One region of the Cellulomonas sp. Root137 genome, then DNA from elsewhere that is predicted to be linked to it. Evidence: riboswitches for the same ligand, from Rfam matches in the RefSeq annotation. Region 1 holds a riboswitch; the other holds the start of a gene.
The links. Region 1 has a riboswitch for cyclic di-AMP ahead of ASD18_RS12125 (C40 family peptidase). Riboswitches for the same ligand answer to the same signal wherever they lie in the genome.

Region 1 (15,523 bases):
TAGGCAGCCCACCAGCCCAGGCCAGACCCCACCCATGAGACAACGGAGAAGTGACGATGACCGGTTGCTGCAAGGAGAACGGCACGGCCGACCAGTGCTGTCGCACTGAGTCCGCGGAGCGCGACCACGCCACGGCACCCGCACCGGAGGCCCACACGTGCGCCGGCGATCACCAGCTGGAGGTGGCCGAGCAACTGTGAGAGTGCACGGTGTGGCTAGGCCAGGGGATCGGGCCCCACGGTGACGGATTGATCTTGCTTCACCTGCCAAGTCGCCAGGGCGTCGTTGCCAGTCAAGGCCGGGCCGGCCATTGCCGGCAGCTCACGCCGCCTAGCACGGTGATGTCCGCGACGATGAACCGTGGCAACCTGAACGGACTGCGGGCTGTTGTGGGCAGAGCCAAGCGAGGAGGCGCGACGACGTGCGCGTGACGACCACCCGGGACGAGTCCCGACCCCTTCCGATCTGTGGATGTTGCGGGCAGCAGAGGCGCCGTCTGGCCGAGCTGGGGTCGGCGCCGGGGGTGTTCATCTGCCGGCGGTGTGCGCTGTGGGCGTGGCGGCGGGCGTCCCTCCGCTGACAGTCAGTCGGTCGTGATGACGTCGCAGACGCCGTCTTCACGGCAGGTTGCGGGGTTCAGCGTGGCGGCGCGGTCGCGGAGCCGGCGGACCTCGGCGCGGGTGGCCTGGAGTTCCGTGATGCGCTCGTCGAGTGCGGCAGCGTGCCGGTCGAGCAGTGCGGTGACGTGCCCGCACGGTGGTCCTTGACTTTCGCGGACAGTGATGACGGTCCGGATCTCGGCCAGGCTCAGCCCGGCTGCCTGCGCGGCGCGGACGAAGCGAAGCCGGACGAGCGCGGTCTCGTCGTAGTCGCGGTATCCCGATGCCGTCCGGGCCGGCCGCGGCAGTACCTGCGCTTGCTCGTAGAACCTCAGGGTCTTCGTCGTCATACCTGCCTGCCCCGCCAGCTCCCCGATCCGCATGCGCCAAGGCTACGGCTTGACATTGCCGTGCGGTGGAACGTCTACGGTCCGTCGATGAGCATCGACGAGACGTGGGACCTGGTCGTCATCGGCAGCGGGGGCGCGGCGATGGCAGCTGGGATCGAGGCCAGGTCGCGTGGGAAGTCGGTCCTGCTGGTCGAGCACGCAGCGCTGGGCGGTACGTGCCTGAACGTGGGATGTGTCCCGAGCAAGAACCTGCTCGCGGCCGCCGGACACCGGCACCGGGCGCTGGCGAACCCTTTCCCGAGCGTCCCGACCGACGCCGGGGGTGTGGACCTCGCAGCATTGATGACCCAGAAGCAGGAGTTGATCGACCGGCTCCGTCAGGCGAAGTACGCCGACGTGGCCGACGCGCACGGCTTCCCGGTCCGCTACGGACACGCTCGATTCGTCGACACGCAGACCCTGGAGGTCGACGGTGAGCGGGTCTTCGCCTGGGCGTACGTCGTGGCGACGGGCTCGGCGGTGCGCGTCCCGGACCTGCCGGGCATGGGCGCGGTCGACCCGCTGACGAGCACTACCGCGATGGAGCTGCAGGACTTGCCATCCTCGATGGTGATCCTCGGCGGCGGGTACGTCGGGCTGGAGCAGGCCCAGCTCTGGTCGCACCTCGGTGTCGCGGTCACCCTGGTCGGCCGGCTCGCCCCATATGCAGAGCCCGAGGTCGCCGATGTGCTGCGGGCCGTCTTCGCGGACGACGGCATCACCGTCGTGGAGGAACGCGCGGTCGAGGTCGAATCGACCGCCAGCGGCGCCGTGGTGGTCCGGACCGAGCGAGGCGCGGAGGTGACCGGTCAGCGGCTGCTCGTGGCGACCGGCCGGTGCCCGAACACCGCCAGCCTCGGGCTTGACGCGGCCGGGGTCCAGACCGACGACCGCGGTTTCGTCACCGTCGACGAGCACCAGCGCACGAGCAACCCGCGAATCTTCGCCGCCGGCGACGTCACCGGTGCCCCCCAGTACGTCTACGTCGCTGCCCAGACCGGGCACGCGGCCGCCGCCGGAGCCCTCGGCCAGCCCACCGTCGTGAACCACCTCGGCCTGCCCGCGGTCACGTTCACAACCCCGCAGCTCGCGTCCGCGGGACTCACAGAGCAGCAGGCACTGACCGCCGGGCACGTCTGCGACGTGCGCGTCCTCGACGCCAAGGACATCCCCAGGGCACTGGCCAACCGCGACACCCGCGGCGCCCTGAAGCTCGTCATCGACGCCACCACCCGCAAAGTCCTCGGGGTCCACGCCGCGCTCGACGGCGCTGGCGATGTCATGCTCGCCGCGACCTACGCGATCAAGTACGGCCTGACCGTCGACGACCTCGCCGATACCTGGGCCCCGTACCTGACGATGAGCGAGGCGGTGCGGATCTGCGCCGGGCTGTTCCGCAGTGACATGCCGACGAGCTGCTGCGCGTGAACGTGAGTAGCAAGTACCGACCAGCACGGAGTGACGGCGCCCGCCGAGCGATTCGCCGCAGTCCCAATCTGTGCTGCGCCGTCTCCTAGATCTTCACGGCATTCGCGAGCCCGTGGCTGGACGCGGGCAGATGTGGCCAGATCAAGCCGTCAGGGTTGGGCCGGTACGAGTTGGCAGGGTGACCGGAGCCGCCGTCTGCGGAACAGGTTGGCGGTGAGCACGAACCTGTCGCCTGACCGACGCCGACTTCATCAGATCTTTACGGTCCGCTGGGACGATTCCTGCAGGCGCCCGCGTTATGACTGGTAGCAGATACCCCATGGGGGTATGCAAAAGCAGGCGAGCCGACGAGAGATGTGGGAGCGGTCATGAAGGTCGAGACGACAGTCCTGGAAGTGGGGGGCCTGCACTGGGCGACCTCCGAGCCGATCGTTGAGCGCGCGTTAGCCCGGCGCCCCGGCGTCCTGAATGTGGAGGCCAACGCGCTGGCCCAGACAGCGAACGTCACCTACGACGCCGACGAGACCTCCCTGGCCCAGCTCGTCGGCTGGGTGACCGAGTGCGGCTACCACTGCGAGGGGCGCTCGGTCCCGCAGCACATCTGCGAGCCGATGGACGACCCGGCCAGTAGGACGCCCGCGTCCAACGCTGATCACGCGACGCCGTCCCACGACGCCGGGTCCGGGCACGAGCACCCCGGAGGCCACGGTGCGCCCGCGCCGATGTCGGCTCAGGACGCGATGGGCCACGGCGGTCACCACGGTGGCGGCTCGATGGCGGACATGGTCCGCGACATGCGCAACCGCTTCCTGGTCGCGCTGCTGCTGTCGATCCCGATCCTGCTGTGGTCGCCGATCGGTCGCGAGCTTCTCGGGTTCTCGGCCGGCACCCCGCTCGGCCTGCGCGACGACGTGTTCAGCCTGCTGCTCTCGCTGCCGGTCATCTTCTACTCGGCGTGGATCTTCTTCGACGGCGCCTACCGGGCGCTGCGAGCGCGGACGCTCGACATGATGGTCCTGGTCGCGGTCGGCGTCGGCACCGGGTGGCTCTACAGCCTGTGGATCACCCTGACCGGCGGCGGTGAGGTCTTCTACGAGGCCGCCACGGTCCTGACAACGTTCGTCCTGCTGGGGCACTGGGTCGAGATGCGGGCTCGGGGCGGCGCGAACGACGCCGTCCGGACGCTGCTCGAGCTCGCTCCCGACACGGCGGTCCTCCTGCGGGACGGGGTCGAGGTCGAGGTCCCGACGGGTGAGGTCCTCGTCGGCGACCTGCTTCTTGTGCGGCCCGGCGCGAAGGTCCCGGTGGACGCGGTCGTCGAGGCGGGGGAGTCCGAGGTCGACGAGTCGATGGTCACCGGAGAGAGCCTGCCGGTGCCGAAGGCTCCCGGGTCGCAGGTCATCGGTGCGTCGATCAACACCACCGGGACGCTGCGGGTGCGGGCCGCCAAGGTCGGCTCGGACACCGCCCTGGCTCAGATCGTCGCCCTGGTGCAGGAGGCGCAGAACTCCAAGGCGCCCGGCCAACGGCTGGCCGACCGCGCAGCGTTCTGGCTCGTGCTGGTCGCGCTGGTCGGGGGGACCGTCACGTTCCTCGCCTGGACCCTCGCCGGGGCCAGCGTGCCCACCGCGATGCTGTTCGCCATCACCGTCGTCGTGATCACCTGCCCCGACGCCCTGGGTCTCGCCACACCGACCGCCATCATGGTCGGCACCGGGCTCGGCGCCCGCCGCGGCGTCCTGTTCAAGAACGCCACGGCGCTGGAGACGTCCGCACGCATCGACACCGTGGTGATGGACAAGACCGGCACCCTCACCAGGGGCGAGCCGGAGGTGACGGATGTGGTCGTCGATCACCTGCCCGAGCTGGAGGTCCTCGCGCTGGCGGCCGCCGTGGAACGCGAGTCCGAGCACCCGCTGGCGCGTGCCGTCGTCGCGCACGCCACCACGCTCGGCGCTGCCGTGCTCGTCGCCGTGGACTTCCGCAACGTTCCTGGCCATGGTGCCGGCGCCACGGTGGACGGTCACCGAGTCCTGGTCGGCAACCAGCGGCTGATGTCCGCCGAGGGCGTCGCGCTCGGGGAGCTGTCCGCCCGGCGCGACGAGCTGGCGCAGTCGGGCAGGACGGCCGTGCTCGTCGCGGTCGACGGCCGGCTGGTCGGCGTCGTCGCACTGGCCGATGCCGCCCGGGAGACCGCGGCCGCTGCCGTGGCCGCGTTGCACGAGGCCGGTCTCGAGGTCGTCATGCTCACCGGGGACAACGAGGCGACCGCCCGCCGCATCGCCGGGCAGCTCGGCATCGACACCGTCGTGGCGGAGGTGCTGCCGGGCGACAAGGCCGACCAGGTCGCCCGTCTGCAGGCCGATGGACGCACGGTCGCCATGGTGGGTGACGGCGTCAACGACGCCCCCGCCCTGGCCAAGGCCGACCTCGGCATCGCGATCGGCGCCGGCACGGATGTCGCGATCGAGACGGCGGATGTCGTCCTGATGCGATCCGACCCGCTCGACGTGGCGATCGCGCTGCGGATCGGGAGGGGCACGTTGCGCAAGATGCGGCAGAACCTGGGCTGGGCGATCGGCTACAACGCCCTCGCGCTCCCCATCGCCGCAGGCGTGCTCTACCCGTCGCTCGGCGTGTCGCTGAGCCCCGAGATCGCCGCTCTCACGATGTCCGGATCCTCGGTGATCGTGGCCGTCAACGCCCTCCTGCTCAAGCGGCTGCCGCTCCCCGCGGCACCGGGAACCCGCGAGCTCACGCCCACGATCGTGACGGAAGCCCTCAGCGAGGCAGCAGGACGGTGAAGGCGCTCCCCCTGCCGGGGCCGGGGCTCGCGGCGGTGATCGTGCCGCCGTGGGCATGGGTCAGGGCCAGGGAGATGGCCAGCCCGATGCCCGAACCGCCGTGCCCGCGATCGCGGGCCGTGTCGACCCGGTAGAAGCGCTCGAAGACATGCGGGAGATGCTCGGCGGCGATCCCGTCACCGGTATCGGTCACGGTGAAGCGAACCCCGCCGTCCGACGTACGCCCCGCCGCGACCGTCACACGCCCGCCCGCGGGCGTGTGACGGATCGCGTTGCTGACAAGATTGTCGAGGACCTGACCCATGCGCAGCGGGTCGACCTCCAGGTCGGGCAGGTTCTGCTGGACGTCCCCGTCGAGGTGGACCGCGCTCTCGGTGGCCCTCTCCCGGCCCGCGCCGACGGCGGAGCTCACCAGGTCGACCGGCGCGGTGGCGCAGAGCTCGAGATGCAGGTCACCGCTCTCGGCCTGGGTGACCGCGGCCAGGTCTTCGGAGATCCGAGTCAGACGCATGGCCTGCTCCCGAAGCAGCTCGATAGTCGTGGCATCGAGAGGGCGAACGCCGTCCTCCACCGCCTCGAGGTAGGCCGTGATCGTGGCGACCGGGGTGCGTACCTCGTGCGCCACATCAGCCAACAGGCGCTCGCGCAGTCGATCGCTGTCCTGGAGCCGCTCGGCCATGTGGTTGAACGAGACGGCGACCTCGTCGAGCTCCGGCCCCATCTCCGGTGGTGCGACTCGGGCGTCGTACCGACCAGAGCCGACGCGTGCCGCCGCGTCCGACAGCGACGACAGAGACCGGCCGATCCGGCGCGTGAAGACCAGACTGACCGCGATCGATGCGAGAGCGGCCGCTGCGATGGCGACGGCGAGTGCGATCGCGCTGGCGTATCGAAACGCCTCCTCCGCGTGCAGGATCGCTTCGTCCTGGTCCCGCAGGTCGGCGTGCATCAGGTGCTCGTGGAACAGAGGAGGGCCGACGAGGGCGACGACCGTGGCCGCCGTGAGCGCACCGACCGTGAGGACCAGCACGCTTCCGACCTGGAGGCGAGTGGCCAGGCTCCACCGGGCCGCCCGGCGCGGGACCTCGCGATTCATGTGCCCGCACCGATGCGGTAACCAACGCCGCGGACCGTGCGGATGAACCGTTGTCGCTCCGCCTGGCCGCCCAGCTTCTTGCGGACGTGGAGCACATGCACGTCGACCAGGTGCTCGTCGCCCACCCACCCGGGGCCCCAGACCTCGTCGATCAGCGACCTCCTGCTCAGCACGGTCTTCGGGCGGCGCGCGAGGGCCGCGAGCACGTCGAACTCCGTGCGCGTCAACAGGATCTGCTCAGTGCCGACGCGAACCTCGCGGCTCTCCGGATCGACCGTGAGCGATCCGATCACGATGACTGGGGACGCCTCGATGACGGGCGCCGGAGCGCGTCGTGGCCGTCGCAGGAGAGTGTTCGCTCGCGCCACGAGCTCGCGGGGGCTGAACGGTTTGGTCATGTAGTCGTCCGCCCCGACCCTGAGCCCTCGCAGCGTGTCGACCTCCTTGGCGCGCGCGGTCAGCATGATGACGTAGCAGTCCGAGAACGTCCGCAGCTGCTGGCACACCTCCACCCCGTCCAGGCCCGGGAGACCGAGGTCGAGGACGACCAGGTCCGGGTCGATCTCGCGCAGCAGTGGGACAGCCTCGGCGCCGTCGTGCACCTGTTGCACCTCAAAGCCGTCGCGCTCCAGGTAGCCGGCGATGACGTTGGCGAGCGGCTCTTCGTCGTCGACGACGACGGCGCGACGTAGTGCCACGCTCGGTGCTGGGCTGATCACCAGGCCCATTGTTACGGAGCGCACACCTCGATCGTCGACCTTCATCAAACCTTGATGCAACGACGACGCTAGCGACAGTGTCACGAGCGAAGGTAGATGGCCTACACGCTTCGCAACCGCTCGAGGGAGACCAGACCGATGAACCCGATGCGCCGTCGAATGACCGCCGCCGCCACAGCCGTCGCCCTAGCCATCACCCTGGCGGCGTGCTCCAGCAGCACGGACTCGGGCGACGCCCCGACCACGGGAGAGAGCTCGCAGAGCGCGGCGGCGACCCACAACGACGCCGACACCCAGTTTGCGCAGCTGATGATCGTCCACCACCAGGGCGCCATCGAGATGGCTGGCCTCGCCGTCGAACGAGCCTCGACCCCCGAGGTGAAGGCTCTTGCCGAGCGGATCCAGGCCGCACAGGGCCCCGAGATCGACCTGATGACCGGCTGGCTCACCAGCTGGGGCGAAGAGACCGGGCACGACACGGACATGGGTGGCATGGACATGGGCGGGATGGACATGGATGGCATGAGCCAGTCCGAGGTCATGGAGGAGCTCGACGCACTCGAGGGTGCCGAGTTTGACCGAGCATTCCTCGAGCGCATGGTGGCGCACCACCGCGGCGCCATCGAGATGTCCGAGCAGGAGAAGGCCGAGGGCTCGAACCCCGACGCGATGGCCCTCGCCGGCACCATCATCGACGCCCAGACAGCGGAGATCACGGAGATGCAGAACCTGCTGGCCGGTCTCTGACGGAGCTCGGGACGTTCGCCCCTACGTGGACAGGTCGGGCCGGCGCAGCGTGGAACGAGGAGGTCGGTGCTCGCGCCTGGCCTCACGACCGAGAGGTGGTTCGTCATGATGTGGTGGGGACACGGCGGATGGGGCGCTGGTGGTTGGGTGACGATGGCGCTGATGATGCTGGTCTTCTGGGGCTTGGTCGCGGCGCTCGTCGTCTGGATCGTGCGCAGCGCCTCCGGCACCCAGCAGGTTCCGGGGGGCTCTGATCGAACGCTCCCGAGTCCCGACAGCGTGCTTGCGGACCGGTTCGCTCGCGGTGAGATCGACGAGGCCGAGTTCACCAGCCGGCGAGCCGCGCTGCATGGCCCGGGGACGCGGCAGCCACGGGATCAATGACGGAGCGAACCCGAGGCGGCGAAGACCACAGCCGAGCCGCCGCTTCGTGCCGCCGAGTCGAAGACGTTCGCGATGGGCGCGATGGGCGCCCATCGCGTTTCAGACCGCCGACGTCGCCTTGAGGGGCGAGGAGCTGCCGTCCCTGCCACTGTGGTGCTGGACCGGCAGGGGCGGGTGAAGGGACGCACCATGGGCCGGCCGAACTCGACCGCTCTGCGCGAGCCGATCGACACCGCCCTCGCGGAGACTCCATGAGCACTGGGTTCTGGCAGGACCTGGTGAGCGCGTTCCAGGAGACCGCGTTCTCCGGGCCAATGCTCCTGGCGGTACCCGTCGCGATCCTCGCCGGAATAGTCTCCTTCGCGTCACCCTGCGTCGTACCGCTGTTGCCCGGGTACTTCGCCTTCGTCACCGGGATGAGCGGTGCCTCTACAGGGCAACGGTCCAAGGCGGTCCTGCTGACCGGCGTCGGGCTGTTCGTGCTGGGCTTCTCCGTGGTGTTCGTCCTGCTCGGGGTCGCCCTCGGCTCCCTGGGCGTCGCGGTGCGCCCGTGGCTCGCTGTCATCATGCCCGTGATGGGCGCCGTGGTCGTGCTCATGGGCTTGTCCTTCCTCGGATGGATCCCCGGCCTGCAAGGTGAAAGGCGCATGCACTTCGTCCCCCGCCAAGGACTGCTCGGTGCCCCCCTCCTCGGCATCGTCTTCGGCCTCGGGTGGGCGCCCTGCATCGGACCCACACTGGCGACCGTCCTGTCCTTGTCGCTCAACGAGGCGAGCGCACTACGAGGAGCCATGCTGGCCGCGGCCTACGCCGCGGGCCTCGGTATCCCGTTCCTCCTTATCGCCATGGGCGCGCACCGCTCCACGGCGACGGTGGCTTTCCTACGCCAGCACCGCGTCGCGATCATGCGGATCGGTGGGGCGATGCTGGTCCTGATCGGCCTCGCATTGATGACCGGGCTGTGGACCACATGGACCCAGAGTCTCCAAGGACTCATCGGGGGCTTCGTCACAGTCATCTGACCCGAACCCCGGCCCGTATCACCGCCGAACGAAACGGACACCACTGCCATGCCCACCCCCTGGACGACTCACCAAGCCCGCCGACGCGCCCTCTCAACGGCTGCCATCGTGCTGGTTCTGGCCAGTTGCTCGGTGCCCGCGACCGAGCAGACGGAGGGCACGGCACAAGTCCCGAGAGGGCGGGGTCTACCCAGCGACCATGTGCACGGTATTGCGTTCAACCCCGCCGACGACAAGGTCTACCTGGCCACCCACGATGGCCTGTTCCGCTATGACGACACCGGTCCCGCCCGGGTTGGCCCCGTGATCGACCTGATGGGCTTCACCGCCGCAGGCCCCGACCACTTCTACTCCTCGGGCCACCCCGGGGCCGGCGTGGACATGGCCAACCCGGTCGGGCTGATCGAGTCCACCGACGCCGGCGAGACCTGGTCGACCCTCTCGCGCGAAGGTCAGACCGACTTTCACAGCCTCACCGCGTCCGAGGTTGGCGTCGCCGGCTTCGACGGAGCCGCAGTGCTAAGTACGCCCGACGGGCAGGCCTGGACAACACTGGAACCTCCCGTTGCCACCTTCGCCCTCGCGGCCTCGCCGGACGGCACGACCCTGCTCGTCACAAGCCAGTCCGGGCCCGCACGTTCCACCGACGGCGGCGACACATGGGACGTCGTCCCGGAAGCGCCGCTACTGCAGCTCGCGTACTTCTCCGACGACCAGACGGTGGTCGGGGTCGCACCTGACGGCATTGTCTTCCTCAGCACCGACGCCGGAGCGACCTGGGACCAGCGCGGGACCGTCGAACAAGCACCCCAGGCTCTTGCCGCCCGTGCCCAGCGCAACGGCCAGCTCGAGATTCTCGTCGTCATCGAGGGCGCCCTCCTACGATCCGTCGACAACGGATTTACATTCGCCGACTGACGCTCGCAAGCCGAGCTGACCGCTGTCGCCCCGAACGCGCCAGAGGGGTGAGCGCCATGGGGCCATGTCGCCAGGCGCCGGCGGAAGAGAACCGCCGAGCGGGAACCAGATTCACCCCCGATGACCTGTGACGCTCGCGCCTGTCCGTTCGTCCGTTTCGGATGAAGGTTTCATGAAGTCGGGCAGGTTACGGCCAGACCGGACCGGATCGATGCCTACGATCGTCGGAGCCGGGACACCCCTGGCACGGTCTTCTGGTGGGCGCCGAGCCCTGCCACCGCCCGAAGGCTCCGCAGATCATCGATGGCAGGGACGGGGGAACCAAGATCGTGGACGCTCAAGCAGCGTCCTTGGGGTGAAGCCAGCACCACTGGCCGGGCGACTCTCTCCCGAACCCGACAGCTCACCTCGCAGGCGTCCGAGAGGACATCCATGCCCGCACGCCACCGCGCCGCTCGCCGCCCGCTGACTGCTCTCGACGACCTCGCCGCGGCATCTGCCGACGGCATGGCGACAGCCGGGAGACGCTCAGCGGCCGCCGTCATCACCTCCGGCCTCGTCATGTCGATGTCCGGCACCCCCGCCTTCGCGGCGCGCACCTCGGAAGCCGGCGCGCTCAGCGGCTCGGTGGACACCGCGCGACTGACGCAGGACGCCCGCGCGGTTCTCGAGCAGCAGGTGGTTGCCCCGTCGAACGTCGAATGGACCTTCGAGGCGCCTGCCGTGACCGCCGTTGCGCCGGCCCCCGCGCCGGAGCCGGAGTCCGTGCCGGTGGCGGTGGCGTCTCGATCCCGGGAGCGCACGGCTGCACCAGCCGCAACGGTGACCGCCGAGCCCACGGTCGCCGTGCCGGCGAGCGCCAACGGCAACGCGATCGTCGAGATCGCCGCCCGCTACGTCGGGGTGCCCTACGTCTACGGCGGCTCGACCCCCGACGGCTTCGACTGCTCCGGCTTCACGTCCTACGTCTTCGCGCAGGTCGGCATCTCGCTGCCGCGCACCTCCTCCGCGCAGCGCAACGTCGGCACCGTCGTCTCGCGCGCCGACGCGCAGCCCGGCGATCTGATCTGGTCCCCGGGCCACATCGCGATCTACGCGGGTGACGGCCTCCAGGTCGACGCCCCCCGCCCCGGCAAGACGATCCAGATCAGGGAGATCTGGCAGTCCAGCCCGATCTTCATCCGAGTGGGCTGACGGTCCGTTGCCCGGCAATCCTGACACTTCACTGCGGCCTGTACCTCCCAGTGGAAGTGGCACTGCGCCTCGGCCGTCCAAACCCGGCCTGACAGCGTGCTCCCTGTGCGTGGGCGAGACTCTGGGCGACTCTGACGAGCGTGCAGGAGGCCAGCTCGCTCGCCTCCGCGAGCTCGACTCGCTCGGCATCGCGCGTCTGACGTTGGCCGAGTGCCTCGACGAGTGCAATCGAGGCGACGTCATCGTCGCCCGTTCTGCGCGATCTGGGCGGCGCCGATCGGGCCGCCCTGTGTGGCTGGAGCGGGTCGCTGGCGATGAGCTGACCGGCGCGCTGGCGAACTGGCTCGACCAGGGCGGACCTGGACGCGCGCCCATGCCCGCCAGCCTCGAGCCGCTCGTCATCGACAGGTCGAAGGAGCATGCGGGCCAGGTGTCGCCCTAGTCGTCCCGCCAGCATCAGTTGGTGATTCTCCTCGGCCGCTTCCCAGCGCCGCGAGAAACACGTCAGGCGGAGGCCGTCGCGGGAGCGCTTCGCCGACCCCCAGAAGCGGCTCCGATGGGGCATCTTCATGGAACCTTGACGGCGTCGCAGGCAGGAGTTCGTCATCCACGCCGATGATCGAAGAGGCGCGACCGTCGCGCACGGCCGCTACGGCCGATCCCTGTGAAGAGACAGGCGGGCCATGACGACCACGCAGCGCTGGCCGGAGATCGATGACGTCACCGCTTCGGCCCGACGGACGGCCGCGTGAGCTCGTCGCTCAAGGAAGGGCCGCTCCCCACGCGGCGCTCTCTGCGCCACGAAGACCGTAGATCTGTTCGCACGCGGGTCGCTCGGAACCGAAACCCTGCGTCGCTGGTGAGGGCCGGATTGCTCGCGACGATGGTGGCTGTGTTCGTTGCACTGCAACCGTGGGGGGATCCGGGTCCTGCCCAAGCGTCCGCTCCGGTGGTCACGGGACCCACGACCGTGCAGGCGCTGAGCGCTCCAGACGCTCTGACTCCGCCGGCGTCCTTGCTGAGCTCTGAGAACCCTCGCGAAGGCGGCGTCGCCGCGTCGCGGATGGCCGACCGCACCGAGCTGTCGGGCTGCTCCGGGATCTTCAGCGGCCGGGGGAGCAACGGGCGCCTGGCCAAGTCCGACCTGTGCGACCTGTGGCAGAAGCCGTACAGGGACCGTGCAGACGCGGTCGCGACCATCACCGACCTGAACTCCGCTTACACCGCCCGGTTCGGGGAGCCGATCTGCCTGTCGTCCGGGTACCGCACCATCGAGGAACAGGCAGCTCTTCGTTCCCAGAAGGGTGGCCTGGCGGCACCTGCCGGACAGAGCAACCACGGGTGGGGCCTCGCGGTCGACCTGTGCCCGGAGGCGTACGCCGCGGAGCGGGGGAAGTGGCTACATGACGTCGGGCCCGTCTACGGGTGGGCGAACCCCGACTGGGCGCACCGGGGCGGAGACGGCCCATACGAGCCCTGGCACTGGGAGTTCGTACCTGGTGTCGAGGCACTGGCCGACGGTTCCTGAGCGTGGCAGGCGTCCGCCGCCGGCCGGAGCCCTTGACGCGGGTTGCCGGCGCGGCCCGGATCCCGAGCGCTCGGCTCGCCCTGAATGCCGCACGCCAACTCCGTGCAGTCCTGCGCGAGCAGGGGTTCCGTCGGGACGCGCGTCTTCAGCAAATCTTCGTCGTTCGGCAAGCGAAAACGCCTTGCCGATGGCCCATCGTGGGCATGCCCGACCGCGGGTGCCGTTTCGGTGAGACCCGAACGCGTGTGGCGCGGGCCCCGAAGCACAACACCTAGGAGCCCACGTGAGCCCAGACGGCAAGCGTTCGAACGACCGAGCAGCCCGCAAGGAACGCCTGCTGCAGCTCCAAGCCGCCCAGAGGCGCGCCGAGCGCCGTCGGACGGTGCTCATCGTCGGGATCGTGGCCGCAACGCTGCTCGCACTGATCATCCCCACGGTCGTCATCCTCACCAACGAGCAGCGGCGCAATGATGCCGTCGAGGCCGCGGCGAGCGCCCCCATCCAGGGTGAGCAGGAACTCCCGGTGTCGGCGGCCACGCACGTCGACGGAGACGTGCAGTACGCGGACGTCACCCAGCCGACCGCCGAGCCCACGCCCGCACTCGAGGACCCGGCCGAGCAGGGCACGCTGCTGCCCCCCGTCGGCGGGGACCACGATCCGCTCCCGCAGACTTGCGGGTTCTACAGCGAGCCCATCCGCGACGAGAACGCCGTGCACTCCCTCGAGCACGGCGCGGTGTGGATCGCCTACCGGCCAGGCCTCGGCGACGCCGGAGCGGAGAGACTGCGCGTACTGGCTGACGAGAACCCCTACCTGCTGGTCAGCCCCTACGATGGACTGGCGGCACCGCTGGTCGCCACGGCCTGGGGCGTCCGACTGGAGCTCCCTTCTGTCGACGACGCGCGACTGGAGCCGTTCCTCACCCGCTACCTCCAGGGAGAGCAAGCCCCCGAGCCCGGCGCCTCGTGCGAGGGCGTCGGTGGGTAGAGCCACGAAGGGCGAGGCGCGTGCCACGCCCGAGGTGCGAGAGGCCAGGACCGAGATCAGGAGCACCCAACTCCCGCCTGATCGGGAGCGATCGGATGCCGACCGGGGTGAACCAGAGGTCGCTGTCGCGTGTCACGCCCTCGGGGCGCGACGTCGCGCACGTAGCCTGCGGGCGGCCGCGCCTGACACCCTGCTCCCGATCCCGGCCACCCCGCACATGTCGACGCGCTTTCGCGGTACGCCGCCGCCCCCTTCCGCCGTATCCACCCGTCGCCTCAGGCGGCGGGTGGGTGCGGTTCTCCTCGCCGCCGTGATCGCCCTGATGGGTACCGGAGGGGCGAGCTACGCCGACGGCATCGACGACCGCCGCGCAGAAGCGGAGCGCCGCAGTGCCGCCGCCGAGCGACGCGCCGAGGAGCTGGAGGCGTCCATCGAGGGACTCAGCAGCGAGCTGAGTCAGGCGGCCCTCGACCTCCAGGCCACCGAAGCACGCCTTCCCGAGGCACAGGCTGAACTGGAAGCTGCCCGCGCCGCCCTGGAGGCCACCCAGCGTGAGGCAGCCATGGTCGCCAGCCGACTGCAGGACGCGACCGACCTTCGAGGCAGCCTGACGGCCACCATCGCTGCTGACCGTGCCGACGAGGCCGAGCTTCGTGACGCCCTGGGTGCGATGGCGCGCGAGGCCTACCGAGGCGGACCCGGTCTCTCCGCCCTGGACGTCATGCTCGACGCCGAGAACGCCACCGACTTCCTCGACAACGCCCGCCTCGTCGACGCGGCCCTGGCTAGTCAGTCGCGGATCCTGAACGAGCTGCGCGAGGTGGACGCCACCAACCGCAACAGCGAGGCCCGCCTGAGTGCCGTCACCGACCGCGTGGCGGAGCTCAAGCAGCAGGCCGAGGCCAAGGTTGTCGCCGCCGACGAGGCACGGAGCGTCGCGCAGGCGCACGAGGACGAGATCACCCAGCTCATCGCGGACCAGAGCGCCAAGCGGGACGTGATCGCGGCGCTCAAGTCCCAGGCCGAGACCGAGCAGGCGGAGATCGACGCCCAGCAGGCGGCCATCGAGCGCGACCTCGTCGCGATCATCGCCGAGCAACGGGCCGCCCGCGAGGCTGCCGAGGCCGCGGCACGAGCCGCCGCCGAGGCTGCCGCGAGAGCCGCCGCAGAAGCGGCCGGCCGAGAGCCACCACTCCCACCTCCGCCGACGCCGGTGCAACCGCCGTCGGGGTCCGTCTCTGGAGCTCTGTTCGGCAACCCGACCGCGATCAACCCGATGTACGTCACGTCGGAGTACGGGATGCGGCTGCACCCGATTCTTGGGTACGTGCGCCTACACGCCGGCATTGACCTGCGGACCGGGTGCAACACCGCTCTGTACGCGCCGCGCGCCGGGACCGTGCTCTGGTCGCAGTGGCGCAACGGCTTCGGCAACCAGGTGATGCTCGACTACGGGACCGTCCAGGGGAACGCGGTGATGAGCAGCTCCAACCACCTCACCCTCTCGGTCGTCAAAGCCGGACAGAGCGTCGCCAAGGGCCAGCTCGTCGGCTACTCCGGGAACACCGGGTTGTCCGGCGCCTGCCACCTGCACTTCGAGGTCTACGTCAACGGCTCGACCGTGAACCCGCGACCGCTTCTCGGCCTTTAGCTCGAAGTCGCCGTCGGACAGAACGACAACCTGCCGACGGGTGCCCTTCCAAGCAA
Region 2 (15,523 bases), on a different contig from region 1:
GACGACGTCGCGCAGGCGAGATCCCGGTTCGGACCGCCGGACAACCGAGCCCCCTCCGCTCTCGGTGGGAGCGGCGTCATCGGGCGGCCGGCGGACGTGGTGAACCTACTCGTCGGCCTCACTCGCTACACCGCCGGACTGCAGATCGAGCTGGCAATCCGGTGTCGTCTCGATCCCGACCTCGGCGCTCGCGTGCACCCGGCAGTCGACGCGGGACTCTTCGCCGGAGTGGAAATCGCCGAAGGACGTACCGCCGCCCTAGCCGGGCGCTACGTCCGGAACAACTGGCCGGCAGCAGACCAGCCGAGGCTCACCGACTGGGGTGGTGGCCGCGAGATGTCGAGCGCCCTGTGGATGACCCCAGCGCCGCCGCCCGGAGCCCCGGTACTCGTCGTCGCCGACCCGGCCTCGGCGTGGACGAGTCGAGTTTCACCGTGGATGCCGAAGCACTTCGAGCTGCGGCCGAGACGGTTGAGGTCTTGCGGCCGAGCCTGCTTGATCAGGCGTATCCGGCCGCTCAGCCGCCGCTCGACGTACCACCCGGCGGCTATCTCACACGGGTACGTCCGTCGGTAGAGACCGACGAGACTGGCTGACTCTGCGGCTGAGCGGTGGTGCCTTCCGTGGCACACGCAACCCGCCGCCCGTGGTGCCTTCCGCGGTGCTCGGTGGCGAGGGAGGTTCGGAGCCCGTAATGGTCGCACCCAGGCACGGATTGCGCGCCGGCGAAATCTACCTCGCGTCTCGCGCACATTTCCGCGCAGCAATCTGTAGGAGCACTCGCCAGAGCTGCTCCCACGGGAGGTGATTGCGGTGCTGTCGATGCACAAGCTGACCGTCGGCGACGGATACGCGTACCTGACGCGGCATGTCGCGGCCGGCGACGCGGGGTTGGCCGCTGGCGACTCGCTCACTGCGTACTACGAGCTGACGGGTAACCCGCACGGCCGGTGGATCGGCGGTGGTCTGAGCGCACTGGGCGACGGCCGGCTCAGGGTCGGCGCGGCCGTCTCCGAGGCTTCGATGACGGCGGTCTTCCGCGACGGCCGCGACCCCATCACCTTCGAGCCGTTGGGCACGCCCTACAAGCAGATCGTGCCCGACGAGGGCTGGCACACCGTCGCCGGCTACGACCTGACCTTCACGGCGCCAAAGTCGGTCTCGATCCTCTGGGGGCTGGCCGACGACCGGACGCGAACCGCTCTCCATGACGCGCACAGTGCTACGCGGGAGCGACGACCCTGTGCGACGTTGAGCGGGCGTCGGTGGGCCGGCCGCTGCGCAAAGACGCGGGCGCTCCTGCTGACCACAGAGTCACTGCGCGCGCCGCGGCAGGATCAGACCTCGAGGAGCGACGGGTCGTGCCACGTGTCTCGATACTCAGGAGCGATGAGGAACCGCGAGCCGGGTGGCATTGCCAGCAAGTCAGAGATCTCTGGCAGTCGTTCCACCAAGTGATGCTGATGGATCGGAACGAAGAAGTCGCCGTCCGGGCGCAGCTCACCCGTCCAGCAGTACCAGCCCGAGGTGTCGGCAGTCGGCGGATGGCGGAGGCCGTGGATCGGGTAGGACCAGGTGCTCCCGAGCAGGGAGCGAGACACCCCGAGCTTGAGTTCCACCAGTCGCAACCTGCCTTCCAGCGTCACTGCTGACCACATGCTGACCACGAACCGGACATTGCGGTCGCGACCACGACACCAGTCGCACTCAGGATCGCTCTGACCTGCACCAACACACTGTGCGCCTGGGCAGATTCGAACTGCCGACACCCGCTTTAGGAGAGCGGTGCTCTATCCCCTGAGCTACAGGCGCGCGATCCACGGGGAACGCCGGAGAGCCTACCGAACGCGCGGGCGAACGACCGAAGGCGAACGCCTCACCGGCGCCACCGGAGCACGTCGCGGACGGGCCGCAGGTACACACCCTCGGCGGCCAGGTCGGTGCGGGCGTGCCGGCGGTGGTGCAGCACCCCTGCGAGCCCGACGAGCCACGGCAGGAGCAGCACCGCGAACGCGATGCGGTACGCGTCGAGCGTGTACGTGGCGGCCCCGGGCGGTGAGACCAGCTGGAGCACCAGCCCGACGGCGAGCACCCCGAGGATCGTCGAGGTGAACCCGCCCATGTTGACGAACCCCGTCGCCGCCCCGAGCCGGTCCGGGGGCGTGAAGGTCCGCGCGAAGTCCACGCCGACCAGGGAGATGGGTGCCCCGGCGCCGAGGACGACGACGAACAGCAGCAGCTGCCACAGCGGCCGCGGGGTGTCGAACGCCAGCAGGACAGCCCAGGCCACGAAGGTGGCGCCGGCCGTCGCGAGCACCGCCCAGCTGCGGCGCAGCGGGTGGCGGGCGGTGAAGTGCCCGGCCAGCGGTCCCGTGACCATGGCGGAGACGGTGAGGACGATGAGCAGGAGGCTGGCCTCGCCGGGGGTGCGGTTCTGGGCGGTGACGAAGAACGGCACGCCCCAGAGCAGCGCCACCACGTTGGCGGAGAACGGGCACAGGAAGTGGCTCCAGAAGCCGAGTCGCGTGCCGTGCGGGCGTGCCGCCGAGCGGACCGCGGAGAAGAAGCGCTCGGACGTGGGCGACGACGACACCGCGGAGCGGATGCCGACGAAGGCGACCGACGCCGCCACGACCCCGAGGCCCGCCAGCGTCGCGAACGCGACCGTCCAGCCCCGCGAGTGCAGCAGCCACGCCACCGGAATCGCGGAGGCGAGCTGGCCTGCCTGACCGATGAGGCCCGTGGTCTGCACCATCACCGGCACGCGGCGAGGCGGGAACCACTCGGCGACCAACCGGCACGCGCCGATGAAGATCGGGGCGTCGCCCGCACCGATGAGCACGCGGGCCACGAGGGCCCACCCGACCTCGTCGGAGACCGCCAGAAGAAGTTGTCCCGTGGCCATCACCAGGGACCCGGCGACGAGCACGGACCGGGCTCCGAACCGGTCGAGCAGCTGGCCCGCGGGGAGCTGCATGCCCGCGTACGCGGTGAGCTGGACCACCGAGAAGAGCGCGAGCATGGTGGCGGAGAGCCCGAACCGGTCGATGGCGTCGACGCCCGCCACCCCGAGGGCCGTGCGGTGCATGACGGCCGTGAAGTACACGACGACGGCGGCGGCGAACACGACGCCCGCGGTGCGGGGAGTCTCTCCCGATCGCGTCGTTCGCACGCGGCACCGTACCCCGCGGGCACGAGGCCACCGCTGGGCGTCCGCCGCAGAATCACCCCAAACGCCCATAGACCCGCGCAGACCAACCGCGGGACGATCGCCGCAGGGGAAGGCTCAGCGGAGGGGGACCGCGATGGCTGCGCTGCGTGAGGCTGATCTGGCACGGGAGACGTACCGGCATCTGAGGATGATCCTCGTCGCGCTGGCGGCGTTCCTGCTCATCGGCTCGATCTTCGGGCTCGTCTTCTTCGGCAAGTTCGAGGGGTCCATCAGTGCCAACTACCTGGGGCCGCTGCGCGACGTGTTCGTCGCGGCGCTCGTCGGCATCGCGGTGTGCCTGGTGGCCTACCGGGGGCGGACGCTGGAGGACTTCGCGCTGAACCTGGCCGGGTTCTACGCGTTGTTCGTGGCGTTCGTGCCGACGGACCTGGACGACACCCTGCGGGGCATCACGGACCCCGCCATCCGCGAGGAGATGGTCAACGGCATCCGGGTGTCCACCATCTCGGTGCTGGTCGCCGCGGTGGTGCTGGTGATCGCCGAGAAGCTGACCGGCAACTGGCCCGGCGACGCGCTCGGCTCCAAGCCGAAGAAGGCGAAGGGCTTCTACCGGTTGTCCTGGCTGCTCGCCGCCGTGTTCGTGGCGCTGCTGGTCTATCGCATCTGGGAGGGCACGGACTTCGCCTGGATCCACTACGCGGCGACGTTCGGGCTGATCATCAGCATGTCGGTCGCGGTCGCGTGCAACGGGTGGCCGAAGGCGGCGGGCGAGGACGACCTGCCGGACCAGTCGCTCTACAAGTGGATCGCCGTGGGCATGACGCTCGGCGGGATCGCCGTCCTCCTCCTGGCGTACTGGCTGTTCCGTGGCTACCACGTGGCCATCGCCGAGTGGTGGGAGGTCGGGCTGTTCCTGATCTTCTGGGTGCGGGAGACGATCCGGAACTGGGACTCCCCCGCGAGGGCGAAGAAGGCAGCGGAGGCAGCGGCCGGAGCGGTCTAGCGCTCGACGCGAGACAGTCAGTTCCGCGTGGCAGGATCGCGGGATGACGACGGAGCAGAAGCAGGCGCCCGACATCACCAAGAACGCGGGCGACACCGAGCTGTGGGTCGAACGCACGGGCAAGCGCCTCTACACGGGCCGCAACTCGCGCGGGGCCGAGGTGCTGATCGGCAGCGTGGGCGTGGAGAACGTGTTCAGCCCGGGCGAGCTGCTGAAGATCGCGCTGGCCGGCTGCAGCGGGTTGGCGGCGGACGCCAAGCTGAGCCACTACCTGGGCGACGACGTCGACGTGACCATCAAGGCCTCCGGCATGAGTGACACCGAGGAGGACCGGTACCCCGCGATCGCGGAGGAGCTGGTCGTGGACCTCAGCGCGCTCGACGCGGCCACGCGCGAGCGCCTCATCAACCTGGTGCACCGGGCCATCGACTCGCACTGCACGGTCGGCCGCACGCTCGACGCCGGCGCCACGGTGCAGCTGACGGTCACCGGGGAGCGCTGATGCCGGCCCTCGTCGAGGCGGCGCTGGCGAAGGCCGTCACGATCCCGTCGGCGACGATCCACGCGCACGTCGACTCGTTGCGCCGCCGGAACCCGGAGGCGACGCCCGAGCAGTTGGTGCGCCTCCTGGAGAAGGAGTACCTGCTGGTCGTGCAGGGTGCCGGTGGCGCGGTGGGCGCGTCGGCGGCGGCTCCCGCGGTGGGCACGGGCGTCGCGCTGGTGCTCACGGCCAGCGACGTGGCCACGTTCTTCGCGGCGTCGGCGGCGTTCTCGCTCGCGGTGGCCAGCGTGCACGGCATCGAGGTCGAGGACTCCGACCGGCGTCGCGCGCTCCTGCTCACCACGATCCTGGGCGACTCCGGCGGCAAGATCATCACCGACGGCGCGGAGCTGACCAGCGTGAGCGTCGCGCGGGCGCTGCTGACCCGGATGCCGATGGCGACGGTCCGCAAGGTGAACACCACGATGACCCGCCGGCTGGTCCGCACGCAGCTGACCAAGCAGACCGGGCTCGCGGTCGGGCGGCTGATCCCGTTCGGCATCGGCCTGGTGGTCGGCGTCGCGGGCGCACGGGCGCTCGGCAAGAACGTCATCGAGGGCGCGCGCAAGGCGTTCGGTCCGCCGCCGCTGACGTTCCCGAAGGTCATCGAGATCGCGGGCCCGAACGACACACCCGTGATCCTGCCCGCCGAGCCCAAGCGGCTGACGGGCAGGTTCAAGCGGATCGGCTCGAAGAAGTAGGTCCTACCAGCGCGCGTGCACGTGCTGGCGGATCCGGCCGTCGTAGATCCCGCGCAGCCCGCCGAGGGTCTCCTCGTCGACCGGTGCCAGCGACGCTGCCGCCGCGTTCCCGACCGCCTGGGCGGCTGAGCGCGCACCGGGGATGACGACGGACACGCCGGGCTGGTCGATGATCCAGCGCAGGGCGAGCTGCGCGGTGGTCCAGCCCTCAGGGGTGAGCGACGCGACCTCGCGCGCGGCCGCGACGCCGACCTCGAACGGCACGCCCGCGAACGTCTCGCCGACGTCGAACGCTTCCCCGGCGCGGTTGTACGACCGGTGGTCGTCGGCTGCGAACTGCGTGTCCTCGTCGTACTTGCCGGACAGCAGTCCCGACGCCAGGGGCACGCGGGCGATGATCCCGACGCCCTCCTGCACGGCCAGCGGGAGCACCTGCTCGAGCGGCTTACGACGGAACACGTTGAGGATGATCTGCACGGTCGCGACGTGCGGGCGGACGATCGCCTCGAGGGCCTCGTCGACGGTCTCGACGGAGACGCCGTAGGACGCGATCCTGCCCTCGTCCACCAGCACGTCGAGGGCGTCGTAGGTGGACTCGCGGCGGAACACCTCGGTGGGCGGGCAGTGCAGCTGCACCAGGTCGAGGGTGTCGACGCCGAGGTTCTCGCGCGAGCGGTCGGTCCAGGCGCGGAACCAGGAGAGCGTGTAGGCCTCCGCGGTGTGCGGGTCGGCGCGGCGGCCCATCTTCGTCGCGACCGTGATGCCGTGGTCCGGGCCGCGGGAGCGCAGGAACGTGCCGATGAGCTTCTCGGAGCGTCCGTCGCCGTAGACGTCGGCCGTGTCGAGGAACGTGACGCCGGAGTCGACGGCCGCCTCCAGCACGGACAGCGCGGCCTCCTCGGTGACCGATCCCCAGTCCGCACCGAGCTGCCAGCAGCCCAGCCCCACCACTCCGACCGACCGACCCGTACGTCCCAGAAGCCTCGTCTCCATGGACAGCGACGTTACCCGCGCGGACGATGGCCAGGTGACGAGCATCCCGATCGACGCCGTGGTCCGTTCCTTCCCGGTCGACGCCACGACGGCGTGGGACCTCGTCACCGACCTGCGCAACCACGAACGGTGGATCCCGCTGACCCGGGTGACCGTGGAGGGGTCGACCGTGACGGCGGTCTCCGGTCCCCTGGCCAAGCGCGGCTTCCCGGGGCTGACGGACGTGATGACGATCGACACGTACGAGCCGCCGACCGGCGACGAGCCCGGCATCGCCACGTACACCAAGGTCGGCCGCGTGCTCAAGGGCCACGCGAGCATCGTCGTCGTGCCCGCCGGACCGTCGTCGAGCAAGGTCTTCTGGAGCGAGGAGGTCTACCTGGCCGGCCCGCTCCCCCGGCGACTCACCGGGGCCGTGCTGAAACCGTTCCTCGGCGTCATGGTCCGGTACGCGCTGAGGCGTGCTCGCAACGAGGTCCGCGCAACAGATCGCAACTCCTAGCCGGATCTGCGCAACGGATCGTGCCCCAGCGCGCAATCCGAGATGAACGGTCCGGGCCGTACCGGCTCGTACCCTCGTGGGAACGACACGCCACGAGGAGCCTTCATGACCCCGACCGCCCCCGGACGTACCGATCGCCGCTACCTGATGTGCGAGCCCGTCCACTACACGGTGTCCTACGAGATCAACCCGTGGATGGACAAGACCCGGTTCACCGACGCCGACCTCGCGGTCCGTCAGTGGCGCACCCTGCGCGACACGTACCTCGACCTCGGCCACACCGTCGAGACGATCGACCCGATCCCCGGCCTGCCGGACATGGTCTACGCGGCCAACGGCGCCACCGTGCTGGACGGCGTCGTGTACTCCGCCAAGTTCCGCTACGCCGAGCGTCAGCCCGAGGGTCCCGCGTACCAGAAGTGGTTCGCCGACCGCGGCTACGTCACGCACACCGCCGCCGAGACCAACGAGGGCGAGGGCGACCTGCTGGTCGTCGGCGACCTGGTCCTGGCCGGCACCGGCTTCCGCACCGAGCGGTCCGCGCACGCCGAGCTGCAGGAGCTGTTCGGCCGCCCGGTCATCTCGCTCGACCTGGTCAGCCCGCACTACTACCACCTCGACACCGCGCTGGCCGTGCTGTCGAGCGACCCCGCCGACCCGCAGATCGCCTACTTCCCGCCGGCGTTCTCGGCCGGCTCGCGTGCGGTCCTGCAGCAGCTGTTCCCGGACGCGGTCGAGGCCACCGAGCGCGACGCGGTCGCCCTGGGCCTGAACGCGGTGTCCGACGGGTACAACGTGGTCGTCGCGCCCGGTGCCGTGGACCTCGCGGCTGCGATCGCCGAGCGTGGGTACAACCCGATCCCCGTGGACACCAGCGAGCTGCTCAAGGGCGGCGGCGGCGCCAAGTGCTGCACGCTCGAGATCCGGCCCGCCTCCGGTTCCGGGCGATGACTCTCGTGGAGGTGGCCCCGGCGTCGGTCCTGGCCCCCAACTACCACCCGCTCCCGGTCACCCTGGTCGACGGCCTGGGCTCCTGGGTCACCGACGACGAGGGCAACCGCTACCTCGACCTGCTGTCCGGGTACTCGGCGCTGAACTTCGGCCACCGGCACCCCGTGCTCACGGCCGCGGCGCACGCGCAGATCGACAAGCTGACGCTCACGTCCCGCGCGTTCGACCACGAGCTGCTCGAGCCGTTCGCCGCGCGGCTGGCCGCTCTGATCGGGCCGCTGGTCGCCGGTCCGCCGATGGTCCTGCCGATGAACACGGGCGCCGAGGCCGTCGAGACCGCCATCAAGGCCGCACGCAAGTGGGGCTACGACGTCAAGGGCGTGCCCGCCGACCGCGCGACGATCATCGTGGCGGACGGCAACTTCCACGGCCGCACGACCACGATCGTGTCGTTCTCCACGGACCCCGACGCGCGCCGCGGCTTCGGCCCGTACACGCCTGGGTTCCGGGTGGTGCCGTACGGCTCCCTCGAGGCGCTGCGCGACGCGATCGACGAGACCACGGTCGCCGTGCTCCTCGAGCCGATCCAGGGCGAGCAGGGCGTCGTCGTGCCCCCGGACGACTACCTGCCCGGCGTGCGCGCGCTCTGCACGTCGCAGGACGTCCTGTTCATCGCCGACGAGATCCAGTCCGGGCTCGGCCGCACGGGCACCACGCTCGCGTCCGAGCTCTGGGGCGTGAAGCCCGACCTGGTCACCCTGGGCAAGGCGCTCGGCGGCGGGGTGCTCCCCGTGTCGGCCGTCGTCGGCCGCTCCGACGTGCTCGGCGTCCTCACCGCGGGCACCCACGGGTCCACGTTCGGCGGCAACCCGCTGGCGTGCGCGGTCGGCCTCGCGGTCGTCGGCCTGCTGGAGACCGGCGAGCTGCAGGCTCGCGCCACGACGCTCGGGATCGAGTGGGGTGCCCGCCTGGACGCGCTCGTCGACGCCGGCCTGCTGGCCTCGTCGCGCCGCGTGGGCCTCTGGGCGGGGCTGGACGTGGCCGAGGGCCGCGGCACGGGGCGTCAGCTGTGCGAGCGGCTCCTGGCCCGCGGCGTGCTGGCCAAGGACACCCACGGCAGCACGATCCGCCTGGCTCCCCCGCTGACGATCAGCACGGAGGACCTGCACCTGGCCACGGACCGCCTGACGGACGCGCTGCGCTGACACGGACGTCCGAGGAAGTGGCTGCTCGAGCGACCACTTCCTCGGACGCTCGGCGAGTGCACCCCACAACGTCCGAGCATGTGGCTGCCAGGGCAACCAGATGCTCGGACGTTGCGGGTGTCAGCTGAAGCGGACTGCGCCGAAGAGCCAGCCGTTCAGGCCGGCGCCGCCGACCGACATGCTCGACACGTCGGTGCGGCGCATCTGGGCGTCGTGACCGGCGGACCGCGACCAGGCGGAGACCATCGAGGACGCCGAGCCGTTGCTCACGCAGGCCACGATGTTGTCGCCGCCGGAGTGCCAGATGCCGCCCGCGTTGGCCATGGTGATCGCGTGGCTGACCAGGCTGCCGCTGCGGGAGACCGACAGCTGCGAGAGGCCGAGGGAGGCGCGGTAGGCGTTGATCGCGGAGCCGATCGCCGAGACGCTCGACTCGCCGGCACCGGACCCACCGGAACCGCTGCAGACCTTGCCGCCGCTCGGGATGCCCACCGACGGCGCGACGGGCGCGGCGGCGGAGCCGGACGTGGGGGCGGTGGAACGGGCGGTCGACCGCGTCGGCGCCTTCGTGGTGGACCGGGCGGCGGCAGCGGCCTGCGCGGCGGCGGCAGCGGCGGCCTGCTCGGCGGCGATGCGGGCGGTCTCGGCGGCCTGCCACGCGACCTGCGCGTCGACGGCGGCCTTCTCGGGTGCAGCGACCCCGGCGACCAGGGAGCGCAGGGACGCGAGGCTGACGTCGGACGCGGTGAGCGCGGTACCCACGGCACCGCTGGCGCTCGCGAGGGCGGTGCGGGAGGCGTCGCCCGCATTCGGGACGACGAAGAGGACGGCGTTCGCGTGGTCGACGGCGGCCTGTGCGCTCGCCGTCGCGGCGGCGCGGCTGCTCACGTACGCGGTCTGCGCGACGACGGCGTCGGTCTGGCGCTCCACGACCGCGTCGCGGGCGGCGGCCTGCACGGACTGGTCCACGCGGAGGTCCGCCTCGAGCGCCTTGGCCCGCGCCGTCTGGGCCTGCTGCTCGGCGGCGTAGACGCCACCCCCGGCGGCCACGGCGATCGCGACACCGGCCGCGAGGCCGACCCACACCGAGCGACGGACGGCGGCGATGCGGGCCGCGGTCTCCTCGACGAGCGGGGACGGCGCGGTCCGCTGGTGCGGGACATCGACCTGGGTGGGGACGTCGTCGACCACCGGCACGGGTGCACTGATGACCGACGGTCGCTGGCTCGGCACGACGTCGAGCAGCTTCTTGGTGTCCTTGACCACGTCGCCTCCTTCGCGGGACCCCTGCATGCGGCGTGACCGGGGCTCCCTCTCATCTCGGCACGTACAGCGTCCGGCTTGAGGCCAGATGCCCCTTTTGGTGAATCACCCGTTCGGAGTAGTGCCTGGTGCAGGTTGTCAGTTCTTTCGGGCTAACACCAATCGGGGCCCGACCGACGATGATGTGACCGTGACCGACGACTCCGGGCTGGACGCCCTCGACACCGCCATCCTTCGGGTGCTCGCACTCGACGCCCGTGCGACGTTCGCGCAGGTGGGAGAGCACGTCTCGCTGTCCGCACCGGCCGTGAAACGCCGGGTCGACCGGCTCCGCGAGCGCGGGGTGATCCGCGGGTTCACCGTCCGGCTCGATCCGGCGGCCATGGGCTGGCAGACCGAGGCCTTCGTCGAGCTGTTCTGCCAGGGCTCCACCAGCCCGGCGACCATGCGCGCGGCGGTCGAGCACTACCCCGAGGTGGTCGCCGCGAGCACCGTGACCGGGGACGTGGACCTCATGGTGCAGGTGCGGGCGCGGGACATGCGGCACCTGGAGCGGGTGGTGGAGAGGCTCGCCGCGGAGCCGTTCGTGGCGCGCACCCGCTCGACCGTGGTGCTCTCGGCGCTGGTCCGCCGCCCGGACGTCCCGCCGGCCCCGGAGGGCTAACCGGCCACGGCCTCCGCGGTGGCGCACCGGTTGGTGACCACCATGACGGGGCAGTCGGAGTGGTGCAGCACCGCCTGGCTGGTGGAGCCCAGCAGCAGCCCGGCGAACCCGCCGCGGCCGCGCGAGCCGACGACGATCAGGTCGGTGGCCACCGAGAACTCGGTGAGCAGCTCCGCGCCCGTGCCGTCCAGCGCGATCCGCCGGACCGTCACGTCCGGGTGGTCCACCAGCGCGCGGTCCACCACCACGTGCAGACCCTCGGTGACGTCCCGCAGCACCTGCTCGTGGTCCACCGTGGCCGGCAGCCACGCCAGCACCCCGGTCATCGAGCCCACCGGCACGCCCGCGACGGCGGTCAGCTCGGCGCCCCACGCCTCGGCCTCCCCGATGGCGTACCGGAGCGCGTGCTCGGCCTGGGGAGAGCCGTCGACGCCGACGACGATGCGCTTGACCGGACGCGGTGCCGGGATGGGGGCGTCGTCGGGCAGGGTCCGGCCGCCCTCGCGCAGGGGCACGACGACGGTCGGGCAGTACGCGTGCGCCGGCAGGGCCGACGAGACGGTGCCGAGCAGCCGGTCCGCGAACCCGCCGCGCCCCCGCGTGCCGACGACGGCGAGCCGGACCTGGTGCGACAGGTCGACGAGCACGCCGGCGGCGTCGCCCGTGTGCACCTTGGCCGTCACGGGGATCCCCAGGGGTGCCACCCGCTGCGTGGCCTCGGCGAGCACCGCCTTGGCGCCCTCCTGGATGGCCGTGTCGTCGAGCGCCGCATAGCCGCCGTCGAGCGAGGCCGCCGTGAACGACGGGAGCGAGTAGCTGCAGACGAGCCGGATGCCCCACCCGTGGGCCCTGGCCTGCGCGGCCGCCCAGTCGAGCGCGTGCAGGCTCGCCGCGGACCCGTCCACCCCGACGAGGACCACATCGTCACGCGTCATCCGGAGCCTCCGTGCTCGTGCCGAGCCCACCGTGCGCTCGTCCCAGTGTCTCCCACCAGTGCGCCGATGCACCCGTGAGTAGCCGGAATGATGCCATACGTTGGTGGATTCTTGACGAAGACGAGAGTCAGGCCACCACGTACTGGGACCACAGCGGCTCGGAGCGGACCGATGTGGTGCCGAACGCGACCGACCACCGCGGAGCCCGAGGGACGAACGGCAGCTCCCAGCCGATCTCGTGCAGCAGGCGGTCGGCCTTGCGGTGGTTGCAGCGCACGCAGGCGGCGACGACGTTGGTCCACTCGTGGCGGCCGCCGCGCGAGCGCGGGTTCACGTGGTCCACGGTGTCCGCTCCCCCGCCGCAGTAGGCGCAGCGGTGGTTGTCGCGCTGCAGCACCGTGCGGCGGGTGGGGGGCACCGGGCGGCGCACCGGGACGTGCACGTAGCGCGTCAGGCACAGGACGACCGGGAGGGGCACGGACACGTGCTCGGAGTGCAGCAGGCGACCGTCGGTCTCGAGCACGGTCGCCTTGCCGGACATGACGAGCACCACGGCGCGCCGCAGGCTCACGATGCACAGGGGTTCCATGCTGGCGTTGAGCAGCAGGGTGCGTGCTCCGGACGCGATCAGCCCTGGTGAGCCGACCTCAGTGGCTGCCCCACCGACGGCCTCGGTGGACAGCTTCGACGCATTCATGAGCACGGCGTTCTCCCGACCTCGGGGGTCGAACCGGCTGGCTGCCGGCCCGGCGAAGCGAAGCAACAGCGTGGTGCACGGCCAGAGTACGCGCCGGTCGGTGCGGAGGGCCGCAGGAAACCGACGAGGCCCCGACGACATCGATGTCGTCGGGGCCTCGTCGTAGAACGCGGTTCGGTGTCAGCCGATCCGGATGAAGACGGGCGAGCTCTGCCAGATGGCGCGGAACTGGATCGTCTTGCCCGGGCGGGGCGAGTCGATCTGCTCGTTGCCGCCGGCGTAGATCGAGATGTGGCCGGGGCTCCAGATGAGGTCACCAGGCTGGGCGTCCGCCCGCGAGACGATGGTGCCCGCAGCCTTCTGTCCGGCCGAGGTGCGCGGCAGGGAGATCCCGAGCTGCGCGAACACGTAGCTGGTGAAGCCCGAGCAGTCGAAGCCGGCCGGGGTGGTGCCGCCGGAGAGGTACGGGGTGCCGACGTAGCGGGCCGCGATCTCCAGGACCGCGTTGCCGGAGACCGACGACGGGGCCGGTGCGTTGGCGACCGCCGGAGCGGCTGCGGCGGTGGTCGTGGCGGCACGCGTGGTGCTGCGCGACGCAACGGCGGCCTTCACCTTGACCGGCGGCGGGGGCGGCGGCGTCTCGGCCGTCACGACCGGGGCGTCGAACGTCCACGCGGCCTCGACCGGGGCGGTCACGACGGGGGCGGTGTTCAGCACGGCGCGGGCCGAGGCCGTCAGCGCTGCGGTGTCCACGGCGGGGAGTGCGCCTGCGTCACCACCGGGGGCGGCGCTGGCGGGCGAGCCGAGCATCGAGACGACGAGGCCCGACGATGCGGCGACGACGGCTGTACGGCGTCCGACGGTGCCCATCTGGTCCGAGGCGGCTGCAGCAAACTCGGTCAAGGGCGTCGATGGACGGCGCGCCGCACGATGGCGGGCGCGAGTGGTGCTCACGGTCACGCGTTGCCTCTCCTGATGCCTACGAGGTCAGCTGTCGGGTTCGGGTGGGAGAACACCCGGCCGTGTCCCCGATCGAGATCGGATCTCCGGCTTCACCCCAAGGACACCGAACTTCCGGTGCCCGCAATTGGGTCCCCCGCCCCTGCCGGCGGTCAGTGCGGACCTCGTGGCGGCGGCAGGGTTAGGCGTTCCGCTCGAGGGCTTCTCCGGAGGAGGGTTCTGGAGAAGCAGGTCGAACGTACAGGACGCCCGCGGCGATTGTCACGTTCCGATCACGGAAATCTCTGCTCTTGTCGGACACGCGTCTTGGACGCGTGGTCCGAACTCCGAGGTGACCTGCAAAGACGCCGATCAGAGGCGTGGGAGCGCGCGCACGGATCACACCCACGAGGGATCGCGAAGATCACGGTCGTGCGGGACGGAGCACTCCCAGGGGCCGCCCAGGGGCCTCTCAGACGGGTCAGCGGGCCCCGACGAAGATGTGCCGCGCGACGTCCTCGGGCAGGTCCAGCACGGTCTCCGACCCGGGCGTCGACACCGTCACGGTGCCGAGGCTGCGCTCGATGGCGATCTCCTGGTGCGGGAGCACCCCGGCTTCCGCCAGCCGCGTGAGCAGCTCGACGTCCACCTGGAGCGGCTCCGCGATGCGGGCCACGACGGCCCGCTCGACGCCGTCGGCACCCTGCTCGCCGCGGTAGGTCACCAGCGACGTGACGCCGTCGAGGAAGCTCACGTGCGTGGTCTCCTCGCCGATCTCCCCCAGGCCCGGGATCGGGTTGCCGTAAGGGTCGAAGTGGGGGTGGTCGAGCAGCGACGCGAGCCGCTTCTCCACTCGCTCGCTCATCACGTGCTCCCAGCGGCAGGCCTCCTCGTGCACGTACGGCCACTCCAGGCCGATGACGTCCGTGAGCAGGCGCTCGGCCAGCCGGTGCTTGCGCATGACGCGGACGGCCTTGCTCATGCCCAGCTCCGTCAGCTCGAGGTGGCGGTCGCCGGTGACGACCACCAGCCCGTCGCGCTCCATGCGGGCCACCGTCTGCGAGACCGTCGGCCCCGAGTGCCCCAGCCGCTCCGCGATGCGGGCGCGCAGGGGGGTGATGCCTTCCTCGGTGAGCTCGTAGACCGTCTTGAGGTACATCTCCGTCGTGTCGATCAGGTCGCTCACTGCAAGGCCTCCCGCGTCGGGTCGTCGTCGCACGGAGGCCCCAGCCGGGATGGGGCGCGCGCTGTCACAGATTAGTTGGTCGAGCCGACAGTCGGGGGCGGGGTCCGCGACTGTCCGCCAGACCAACTAACCTCAGCGACGTGCCCGATGCTCACGAGATCACGATCCCCGCGCACCTGCTGCCCGCGGACGGCCGCTTCGGCTCCGGCCCCTCGAAGATCCGGCGCGCCCAGGTGGACGCGCTGGCCGGACCCGCCGCGGAGCTGTTGGGCACCTCGCACCGGCAGGCCCCCGTCCGCGCTCTCGTCGGACGCGTGCGAGCCGGGCTCGCCGCCCTGTTCGACCTGCCCGAGGGCTACGAGATCGTGCTGGGCAACGGCGGCTCCACCCTGTTCTGGGACGTGGCGACCCTCTGCCTGATCGAGGACCGGGCGGCGTTCGGCACGTTCGGCGAGTTCGGTGCCAAGTTCGCGGCCGCCGCGACCCGTGCCCCGTTCGTCGGCGAGCCCGTGGTCACCAGCGCGGAACCCGGCGGCGTGGCGGTGCCGGCCTTCGCGGACGGCGTCGACACCTACGCGTGGCCGCACAACGAGACGTCCACCGGCGTCGCCGCGCCCGTGCGCCGGGTCGCCGGCTCGCACGCGCAGGGCGCGCTGGTCCTCGTCGACGGCACGTCGGGCGCCGGGGGCCTGGCGGTCGACGTGGCCCAGACGGACGTCTACTACTTCGCGCCGCAGAAGTCGTTCGCCTCCGACGGCGGCCTGTGGCTCG

Region 2: it holds a riboswitch for cyclic di-AMP, as region 1 does, so the genes downstream of both, ASD18_RS17740 (C40 family peptidase) here and ASD18_RS12125 (C40 family peptidase) in region 1, are expected to answer to the same signal.

What each region holds. Positions count from the first base shown of each region.
Region 1 is NZ_LMFG01000001.1:2,574,394-2,589,916, forward strand. It holds gene ASD18_RS12075 (peroxiredoxin) at 1-3, shown strand, start outside; gene ASD18_RS12080 (heavy metal-responsive transcriptional regulator) at 584-982, opposite strand; gene merA (mercury(II) reductase) at 1,037-2,416, shown strand; gene ASD18_RS12090 (cation-translocating P-type ATPase) at 2,785-5,220, shown strand; gene ASD18_RS12095 (cell wall metabolism sensor histidine kinase WalK) at 5,198-6,250, opposite strand; gene ASD18_RS12100 (response regulator) at 6,313-7,032, opposite strand; gene ASD18_RS12105 (DUF305 domain-containing protein) at 7,195-7,782, shown strand; gene ASD18_RS12110 (SHOCT domain-containing protein) at 7,936-8,166, shown strand; gene ASD18_RS12115 (cytochrome c biogenesis CcdA family protein) at 8,418-9,188, shown strand; gene ASD18_RS12120 (F510_1955 family glycosylhydrolase) at 9,297-10,106, shown strand; cyclic di-AMP (ydaO/yuaA leader) riboswitch at 10,359-10,536, shown strand; gene ASD18_RS12125 (C40 family peptidase) at 10,539-11,300, shown strand; gene ASD18_RS21560 (hypothetical protein) at 11,410-11,742, shown strand; gene ASD18_RS21185 (M15 family metallopeptidase) at 12,364-12,828, shown strand; gene ASD18_RS12140 (DUF3105 domain-containing protein) at 13,112-13,816, shown strand; gene ASD18_RS12145 (M23 family metallopeptidase) at 14,127-15,467, shown strand.
Region 2 is NZ_LMFG01000004.1:35,914-51,436, reverse strand. It holds gene ASD18_RS21625 (relaxase domain-containing protein) at 823-1,458, shown strand; tRNA gene ASD18_RS17805 (tRNA-Arg) at 1,740-1,812, opposite strand; gene ASD18_RS17800 (nitrate/nitrite transporter) at 1,877-3,172, opposite strand; gene ASD18_RS17795 (hypothetical protein) at 3,306-4,175, shown strand; gene ASD18_RS17790 (OsmC family protein) at 4,219-4,677, shown strand; gene ASD18_RS17785 (hypothetical protein) at 4,677-5,417, shown strand; gene ASD18_RS17780 (aldo/keto reductase) at 5,421-6,410, opposite strand; gene ASD18_RS17775 (SRPBCC family protein) at 6,445-6,912, shown strand; gene ddaH (dimethylargininase) at 7,018-7,863, shown strand; gene rocD (ornithine--oxo-acid transaminase) at 7,860-9,068, shown strand; gene ASD18_RS17760 (hypothetical protein) at 9,189-10,334, opposite strand; gene ASD18_RS17755 (Lrp/AsnC family transcriptional regulator) at 10,522-10,995, shown strand; gene ASD18_RS17750 (universal stress protein) at 10,992-11,930, opposite strand; gene ASD18_RS17745 (HNH endonuclease) at 12,058-12,519, opposite strand; gene ASD18_RS17740 (C40 family peptidase) at 12,808-13,587, opposite strand; cyclic di-AMP (ydaO/yuaA leader) riboswitch at 13,590-13,755, opposite strand; gene ASD18_RS17735 (metal-dependent transcriptional regulator) at 14,048-14,752, opposite strand; gene serC (phosphoserine transaminase) at 14,893-15,523, shown strand, end outside.